One region of the Colwellia sp. 5_MG-2023 genome, then DNA from elsewhere that is predicted to be linked to it. Evidence: predicted binding sites of a transcription regulator. Region 1 holds the regulator's gene; each other region holds the start of a gene.

Region 1 (2,209 bases):
GGGTATTTATATGTTCTTTTGGGCAGTAAAAACTGAACAGTTTGATGACCTTGAAAAAGAAGGTATGAGTATTCTTTTTGATAATAAAGAGGATGATAAAACAACCAAACAAAGTAGTGATAAACCTGACAGTAAAAATCATGGCTAACAAAGTCAGCAGTTCTCATAACGGTAACTAACTCAATGAACCTAGACTTATTCTCCGCATTTGTAATAGGATTACTTGGCTCAGGGCATTGTATTGTGATGTGTGGTGGGATTACCACCATGCTCACTTCAGCCCTTCCTGAGTCAAATAAATATAATAATCAAATACCTGTTAATAATCAGAGACCGATTAAGCACTCAACAACATCCTCAATTACTCGTAGTAAAACCGCCTTAGTAATTTTATACAATATTGGTCGTATTTCTTCCTATGCTTTTATCGGTGCAATTGTTGGATTTACCGGCTCTATCGCGGCAAAAAATATTGGAATGCCACTTGCTGGCCTACGGTTAATTTCGGCAACCTTTATGATCTTACTTGGTTTATATTTAGGTCAGTGGTTGATGTGGTTAAATCGAATAGAAGCCCTAGGTAAGTATTTATGGCGTTACATATCACCTTTAGCCAGTAAAGCCATCCCTGTAAATTCACCAATAAAAGCACTTACTCTTGGCGCCATTTGGGGCTGGTTACCTTGCGGATTAGTCTACTCAACCTTAACTTGGGCACTAGCAAGCGGTAGCATATATACTGGGGCGAGTATTATGTTCTTTTTTGGCTTAGGTACTCTTCCCGCACTGTTAACTCTTTCTATTGGGTTTAGTAGCATTAAAAATACTTTAACTAAACCATCGTTCAAAAAGGTAATGGCGTTAGTACTAATAACCTTTGGTATTTATAGTTTTATTGTTGCATACCACCAGATGTTCTAATACCATAGCATTATCCTAGAAATTAGAGTAAATACATAAATGAAAATTTACCCTATTCCTATAAAATAAATGAGTAGCCTATGTTAAATAATAGTTCCCCTGGTGCACAGCATATTAACTGTCAAAACTGTAGTATTAGTGAACTTTGTCTACCTTTTACCTTAAATGATCAAGAACTTAATACGCTTGATCAAATTATTGATCGTAAACGTCCTTTCCACAAAGGTGATAAAATATTCACTGATGGTCAAGAAATGCAGGCGCTTTATGCTATTCGTTCTGGTACATTTAAAACTTTTACCGTTAATGAACAAGGTGAAGAACAAATCACTGGCTTTCACTTAGCTGGAGATTTACTAGGATTTGACGCTATTGCCGAATCAGAACATAAAAGTTTTGCTCAAGCTTTAGAAACATCGATGATATGTGAAATTCCTTACGATAATTTAGATACTTTATCTAATACTATGCCAAAACTTAAGAAACAAGTTTTACGCTTAATGAGTAACGAAATTAGAACCGATCAAGAAATGCTTACGTTGTTGAACAGAAAGAATGCCGAACAGCGTGTTGCTACTTTTTTAGTCAGCTTAAGCAAACGCTATCGTGCCAGAGGTTTATCAGCCAATGAATTTCGCCTTACAATGACACGAAGCGATATTGGTAATTACATTGGACTTACCGTTGAAACAATCAGCCGTTTATTAAATCGTTTTCATAAAACAGGCTTAATTAAGGTTGATGGTAAACTTATTACTATCATAAACCTCAATGAACTTGTTAATTGTGCCGAACTTTAGCTCCTCAAAGGCTTTCTAGCGTTATAATTTATAATGCTTGTTTTAAATCCCTTATACTTTGATTTAAAACAAGCATTAATCTCACACTTTTGATATAAATTACTTAAGCTTTAATAAAGTTTAACCAATGTATAACAACAGGGAGAATTATCATGAAAACCTATCAAAAAATTCTAGTCGTTATCGACCCATCAACTGATGAACAAAAAGCATTACAAAGAGCAATAGACTTAGCTGCCAATATTAAAGCAAGTGGCGGTCAGGTGGAAATAACTGCTTTTCTAAGTATCTTTGACTTCTCTTATGAGATGACTACTATCCTTTCCAACGATGATCGTGGCGCTATGCGACAATCTGTTATTAAAGATAAAGAGCTTTGGCTAGAAGGTATTATAAGTGATTTAAAGCCTGATATTGATATTAGTAACTTAGTTGTTTGGCATAATCGCCCTTTTGAATCTATTATTGAACAAGTAATCCAAAATAAT
Region 2 (2,209 bases), on a different contig from region 1:
TTTAGTAATATCTGAACTTGTAATTAAGTTTGATGCTAAAGAAGGCACAGACACCCCTGCAACAGCAGCCGCTGCGGCAATAGCGTTGGCTTTAATAAATTCTCGGCGATTAATCATTTTGTCACCTTCCCCACTTTATTTAATGTCGTTTTAAAATGTTTCATTCAATTTTATCGTTGTTATGCTGCTTTAATTATTTTCACTATCAGTACTTTCATCTAAAATCTGATGATAAACAGGTGATAAATTAATAACGCCTTTATGATTTCTTATCGTATCCATTTTGTTGCCAATATCCTTATAACTATGCCCCTCTATTGTAAAAACAATTTTACCTTCTGCACTGGTTGCATGAATTTCAGTACCATCTACCCTTGTTATTGCTTTTTGCACCTCGATTAACTGCTCAAAAATAGGATAAGCGACGAAACTTGCCACATGATATTCATCTGTTCTACTTTCATTATTTTTCGTCATATAATTTTTTAAATACCGCTTGTTTAATGTAAATACAGCTAAAGATTAGTTTGCTTTTGGCTCGAATATAAAGGAAATAGCATCTTGTGGACATTTACTGATGCAAGCACCACATTGAGTACAATCAACATCATTTATACTTGGCTCAGGAATACTGGAATTAAGGTAATGAAATTTAATAGCACTCGTTTCACACTCCTCACGGCAACTTTGACAATAAATGCTATTCTTAGCTAAACACTTATCACTAATATCTATGTTAACTGGCCAAGGTTTGTTATTTTGAGCAATCTTATCCTTGGTATTTTCATTATCAATAAAATCGCCAGAGAAAAGCGGTTGCTCACAAGCATCAATACACTTATTACAAAAAGAACATTCACCTAAACTAAAATCTACGGTTGGAAAACCCTCTTCATCTTTAGTAATGATCTTGGTTTCACAACTATTTATACAGTCTTGACACTGTGTGCAACCCGAAGTAAATACAGATTCATTCACTACCCAAGGCAAACGTAATACTTGTTTTGTGTGTATCCGACCACGTAAAAGTCGCCTTCTCGCTGGATTATCAACACGTTTATTGGCTTTTGATGTTGAAGTAGACAAGGTATTAAGATCCAGGAGGACCAAAAATAAACATTTGGCTTATCCATATGGCAAAGCCAAAACCGGCAACGATGCAAACAGATAAAATGGGAGCAAGGAAAATAGTCAGAAAAATAAAAGTATTACGCTCATATTTTTTTTGTTGTTTGTGAAGTGTTGTTAGGCTCATATCGTACTCGATAATCTATAATTAAAATCAAATTATAATGTGTACTTTAATATCATAGTTAAGCTTAGGGCTTGATATAGATCAAGATTCAGACATAAAAAAACCACCGTCTATCGAAGGTGGTTTTTTATAAAAGTTGGCTTTATTTCAATTTATGATTTTGGGGAGGATCTTCTGTTTCTCGCTTAACAAGTATAAAAGTTAAATACATTTTTGTCGGCAAAGAAAAAACTAAACCCAACGCAATACAGACCGCACTAATAATGATGCCTGTAACGCCTAAAGACTCCATATAATCACTATAATTATGTAAATATATACCTAAAATTAACAAGCACAAACCAATACAAATAGATATTTTCAATAATAAAATAAGTTTTTTATCTGACATAGTTGCCTCAAATAAAATGGTTATTTAGTGTTTTGTTATTGTAATTTAGCTAATAACGCCTCTACAGGATGTTTTGCTTTGAGTGCTGTTAAACGTTTCACCTGTGACCGACAAGAAAAACCTGTAGCCAAAATTTGTGTTTGCTCTAACTCAGCTAACTTAGGCTGCCAACTTAGATTAAATAATTCTTTAGAGTTATCTAAATTAGACTTTTCATGTCCATAGGTACCGGCCATACCACAACATCCAACAGTCACTTTTTCTAAATTCAAACCAAAATGGTTAAAAATATTTGTCCATTCATTTTCACTATTCACTAAAGCGGTCTTCTCAGTACAGTGAGTAAATAATTTGAACGCTTGCTGATTTTTACCTGCAATGCTTTTGAATTTTTCATCTTGTTCAATAAACGACAACAGCCATTCATGGGCGAGCAATACTTTAAAGTCACCGCGTTTATCACCCAAAATTTTTGCGTATTCATCGCGATAACAGAGCACCATTGACGCATCCATACCTAACATGGGTATATTCAGTTGAGTTAATTGATTTAAAAAATCACT
Region 3 (2,209 bases), on a different contig from region 1:
CGCTTGGTTTAATAAATATTCCTTTAGCCGCTATTTTTCTGAGTTAAAATCAAAAACTATCAAGCTAGAGTAAAGGCAATACTCCTAAGTATTCCAATTGATTAAAAACAGCTTAAACCGAGTTCAGGTTAAATAGAATAGATGTCTTTAAAAAATCGATTTGCTCTTGGTAAATAGTAATTATCATAGTTAACAGAAAATGCAATTGAACTAGCTTTACCTTTAAGTTCATGACGAGGGACTAAACCATAAACTCGTGAATCGGCGCTGTTACGACGGTTATCACCTAACACAAAGTAATAACCATCAGGAACGGTTAATGGCGAAAAAGTACTACGTTGATTACTCCTTTCTTTATCGATACGAATAGAGTGATTAATAGCACCAAGCTGCTCTATAGCGACAAGTTGCTGAGGGTTTTCTTTGGTTATTTTATATGGCATAGCTTGACCATTAATATAAAGCGTTTCTTCTTTCATTGAAATTCTATCGCCAGGTAAGCCAACCATACGTTTTATTAAACGTTTATCAGCTGTTTTAGATTCAAACACAACTATTTCTCCACGCTTAGGCTCTCCGGTTGATAGTAGAGATAGTTGGCTAAAAGGTAGTCTTAAATCATAAGCCATTTTATTAACAATAATTCTATCGCCCTCTTTAATCGTTGGCTGCATTGAGCCTGTTGGTACCGTGTACCAATCAGCAACGGCACTTCTAAATACGGACATTAATAAAACAAAGAGTATAAATAGTTTGTTATCTTTTAGAAATTTTTGTAAGTAAGTCATTATATTTCACCTCATAGTAGTAGTTTGGGTTAGAGATAGTTTTAATAAAAAGGTTCGGCGAATACACATATGTTTACAACTTTACTAGTAAGGCTGTGATACAAAATAAAATCATTAGAGTTTGAGTTAGATCAATGACGTAAATAATTAAAAGCGTAGTGTGTTAGTTAGAGTACATTATTAAAATATAACAACGTAGGAGAAAATTATGACGTTAGAAAAACATGACCTTCATCACGAATTTCCAGATTTTAATGAGGAAATTCATTATTTAAAAATGAACGACAACCACTTTACTCGTTTGTTTAATGAATACCATGAAATTGACCAAGAAATACGTCATATAGAGCAGGGGATAGAGAATACTAGTGATGACTATTTAGAGAAGAAAAAGAAAGTACGTTTAAAACTAAAAGACGAACTGTTTGTTATGCTTCAAAAAGTGGAATTACCAGCATAGCTAAATAATAAGCGTCATAATAGGGTTAATCTTACTTGTTTGAAATAATAAAGGTTAGCCCTTTTTAATTACAAATAAGTAAGGTTTTTCGTCAACTTTTTTGGCAATAAGCTCATGCTCCATAAACCGACAAAAGCTAGGTATATCACGTGTCGTTGAGGGGTCATCGCAAGTGATTAATAGAGTTTCACTACTTGCCATTTTTCTTATCTTTAATCGAACCATCATTACTGGCTCTGGACAGCGTAGACCAATAGCATCAAGGGAATGATCTGTTTTGTTAAATGTTTCGTTTAGCATAAATGATATTGGGTAGTTAAATTTATCGAGTGTTACTATTCTACTTCATTTCTATTTGAGCTGTCTCGTATATAGTTCAACCAACTAAATATATATCAACTCGCATGTCTAGGCCGTTTAGGTATATACTTTCATCAGATATCTGATATGTTTTGGGAAAAGAGAAGTTAATGCTAACCCGTGTAGTGTCGAAAATATTGTTAACACTGGCTATAGTTAGTTATAGCTTTAGCCTACAGGCGAGTGAGCCATTTAAAATAACAGTAGATAAAATACAGCAAAAAAACTTTATTAAAGCAGAGAAGCTTGTCAGTAAAAGTGATTCTGCTCAATATCAATTACTCTATAACCAACTTCATTATTATTCATTACAGCCTTATTTAGATCAAAGTCGCTTAATGAATAAAATTAGTTTGTCAGATGCACAAGAAATCTCAACATTTTTAGAAGAGTATCAGGGTACACCTCTTGATTGGCCTTTGCGAAAAAAGTGGTTAACTTATCTCGCGAATAAAAAACAAGGTGCTTTGTATTTAAAAGATTATAAGCCGACTTCAAATGCCAAATTAGTATGCCATCAGTTAGATTTCAGTTTACAGGCAGGTGTGCCAGAAAGTGAGATACTTCCTAAAGTTACTAAATTGTGGGTGGTTGGTAAGTC
Region 4 (2,209 bases), on a different contig from region 1:
CATTACTTAGACTCTGCGGACGAAACATTAATAAATCAAAATAACAATAAAGAGCAAGTTAGTGTTTTGCCTTCTATTTTAAGAAGTCACCCTCTTCCTATGCCCGATAACTATACCTTATATTTATCGGAGCACTCTGGCATTAGTATTAATTGGCAAGCTGATGAAGTTGAAAATTCACTTTTATGGTCACAATTAACAGCACAAGGAGATGAAAGCTGTAAAGAAATTAGCTTTAATAAAGGAAAGCCAATACGTACATTGTCAGTGAAAGTGGAAGAGAGTAATGGGATTAATTCTAACTATTTTGCTAGTTTTTCCCCTCTTGATAGTCAAGAGCTTATTCAGGCTTTAGCATTTCGTGGCAACTTCACTTTATGTGGTTATAATTTTTCATTAAAAGGCAGTCAAGCAGCATTAGGAACAAATAACCAGTATTCACACTGGGTTGAATACTAAATTAGAACAATTAATTAAGAACACCGTATTGTGTGTTGTTGCTAAAAGGGGCTTTTAGCGCTCATTTAAAGCTGAAAGCCTATTCCATTATCAAATAATTGCTCATAGATACTTTTTATTGCAATAGCATTATCTGTCAATGAGTCATCTAATTTACTGCGTTTTTCAAAGCCTAAATCACTAATTTGATAATAGTAATCTGCATGTAAACCACTCAATTCAAGACATGCTTTTGTACAAGATAAATCACAACCATCAATAGCAATAATTGGGCGACCAGAATTTGCCAGCTCCATCATAGGAATAACTTTTCCGACAACACCTGAAACACACGACATCTCGGCAATACCATCATCATCAAGGTTTAACGATATATTATGAGCCATTTCGGCTAAATTAGAACACCCAGAGCAGGCATATACTATTGGTTTTCCTTGTTTTATTGTTGGATTTTTTTTTGGATTATCTGACATGGAACTAATCTCCTTGCTTAGGAATAGATAGCGGTTATTATATAACTGAGTCTAAACACCATATAAAACGCGACTTTCTGATTCTAACAAGGCCGAAAAAGTTGGTTTTGATTTATATCAACCTTTAGAGCAATCAACTATGAATTAATCTATTTGACCTGTTCTCGATTTAAGATACTTTAAATTGGTCTTTTTAACTTTAATAAATAGAGGTGACTTACCACTAACTACTCAACAAGTATTAAAAAGTTTAAGAAGAAACGTTATGATGCTCCCTAAGCGCGCTATGTACTTATATAACTTGATGACTATGGGATTTATATATTAAGTTAACTTTTAAAGGCTAATCGGTTAGATATAGCCTTATTTATGGTTTAATTCACTCTATTGAAACCGTAACTTACATAATATTGGGATATTATAAAGATATGCTTACTTCTTAGATTGTTTGTAAATATCTTCTGGTTTTAACTTTAATACTTTACGAGAAGGCTTTGCTTGATCTGTTTTACTATTAGGGTTTTCATATATTGCACTAGCATTCGGTCTTGCACCATCAACCCATGTTTCATTGTTTTGATTTTTAGCTTTAAAGTTATTATTTGGGGTGTTGCTATTATGTGACTTATTCTTTTGAGACTTACCGCCTAAAGGTGTATTCTTATCAGCACTATTATTTTCAATTTTACTTGTTCTAGCAACATGATGCTTCTTATCAATAGCTTGTAATAAATTACGTAAAACTTGATCTTTACACTCTCTGTAATGTTGATGATCAACTCTTCTTGAAAAAGCACTTAACTCAGGTTTATTTAAGCGAAAATCAACACTTGCTAATAATTCAATCAATTCTTCCGCTTTTAAATTAAGAGCGATTTTTAATTTAGTAAGAACAATATTATTTGTTAAACGTTTCTCAGGTGTTGCTGGAGCCCCTTCTCTTTTACCGCGTTTTTCATTAATAAATCCATTTAGAAATGAAGCTAATTCGACATCTTGACAGCTTACAAAATCAGCATCATTATCTTTTTTTAACCATTGGCTTACTTGCTCTCTAGTAACCATCAATCCTGCTGATGAGAAAATCGCTATCATCTGTTTGTCATTATAGTTAAAAGTGTAGCGTAACCGGCGAAGAACATCATTATTGTTCAAAGTATTTCCTAATAAAAAAGTGTGAATACACAGTATGAGATAAATCTATTTTAGCAGTTTTAAGCTACTAATAAAATAATGGAATTTATTAAACTTAGGGGGATAATCATTACAATTAAAAA

Evidence for each region. The regulator FNR, encoded in region 1, switches genes on or off when oxygen is low (the NO sensors DNR and NnrR bind a similar motif). The targets are predictions, from matches to a motif close to TTGATCTAGATCAA.
Region 2: the regulator FNR is predicted to act here: its motif matches at 1,327-1,340, upstream of napE (periplasmic nitrate reductase, NapE protein).
Region 3: the regulator FNR is predicted to act here: its motif matches at 910-923, upstream of Q4496_RS03100 (YdcH family protein).
Region 4: the regulator FNR is predicted to act here: its motif matches at 1,040-1,053, upstream of Q4496_RS11460 (putative zinc-binding protein).

The regions. Positions count from the first base shown of each region.
Region 1 covers NZ_JAUOPW010000001.1:126,486-128,694, forward strand. The annotation lists gene ccoS (cbb3-type cytochrome oxidase assembly protein CcoS) at 1-148, shown strand, start outside; gene Q4496_RS00510 (sulfite exporter TauE/SafE family protein) at 184-921, shown strand; gene fnr (fumarate/nitrate reduction transcriptional regulator Fnr) at 1,002-1,721, shown strand; gene uspE (universal stress protein UspE) at 1,874-2,209, shown strand, end outside.
Region 2 covers NZ_JAUOPW010000035.1:13,162-15,370, reverse strand. The annotation lists gene napA (nitrate reductase catalytic subunit NapA) at 1-117, opposite strand, end outside; gene Q4496_RS16560 (chaperone NapD) at 190-477, opposite strand; gene napF (ferredoxin-type protein NapF) at 523-1,086, opposite strand; gene napE (periplasmic nitrate reductase, NapE protein) at 1,091-1,255, opposite strand; gene Q4496_RS16545 (hypothetical protein) at 1,398-1,646, opposite strand; gene Q4496_RS16540 (FAD-binding and (Fe-S)-binding domain-containing protein) at 1,682-2,209, opposite strand, start outside.
Region 3 covers NZ_JAUOPW010000002.1:350,660-352,868, forward strand. The annotation lists gene lepB (signal peptidase I) at 129-788, opposite strand; gene Q4496_RS03100 (YdcH family protein) at 997-1,248, shown strand; gene tusA (sulfurtransferase TusA) at 1,303-1,548, opposite strand; gene Q4496_RS03110 (transglycosylase SLT domain-containing protein) at 1,719-2,209, shown strand, end outside.
Region 4 covers NZ_JAUOPW010000016.1:8,515-10,723, forward strand. The annotation lists gene Q4496_RS11455 (hypothetical protein) at 1-459, shown strand, start outside; gene Q4496_RS11460 (putative zinc-binding protein) at 525-932, opposite strand; gene Q4496_RS17990 (DUF1456 family protein) at 1,365-2,087, opposite strand.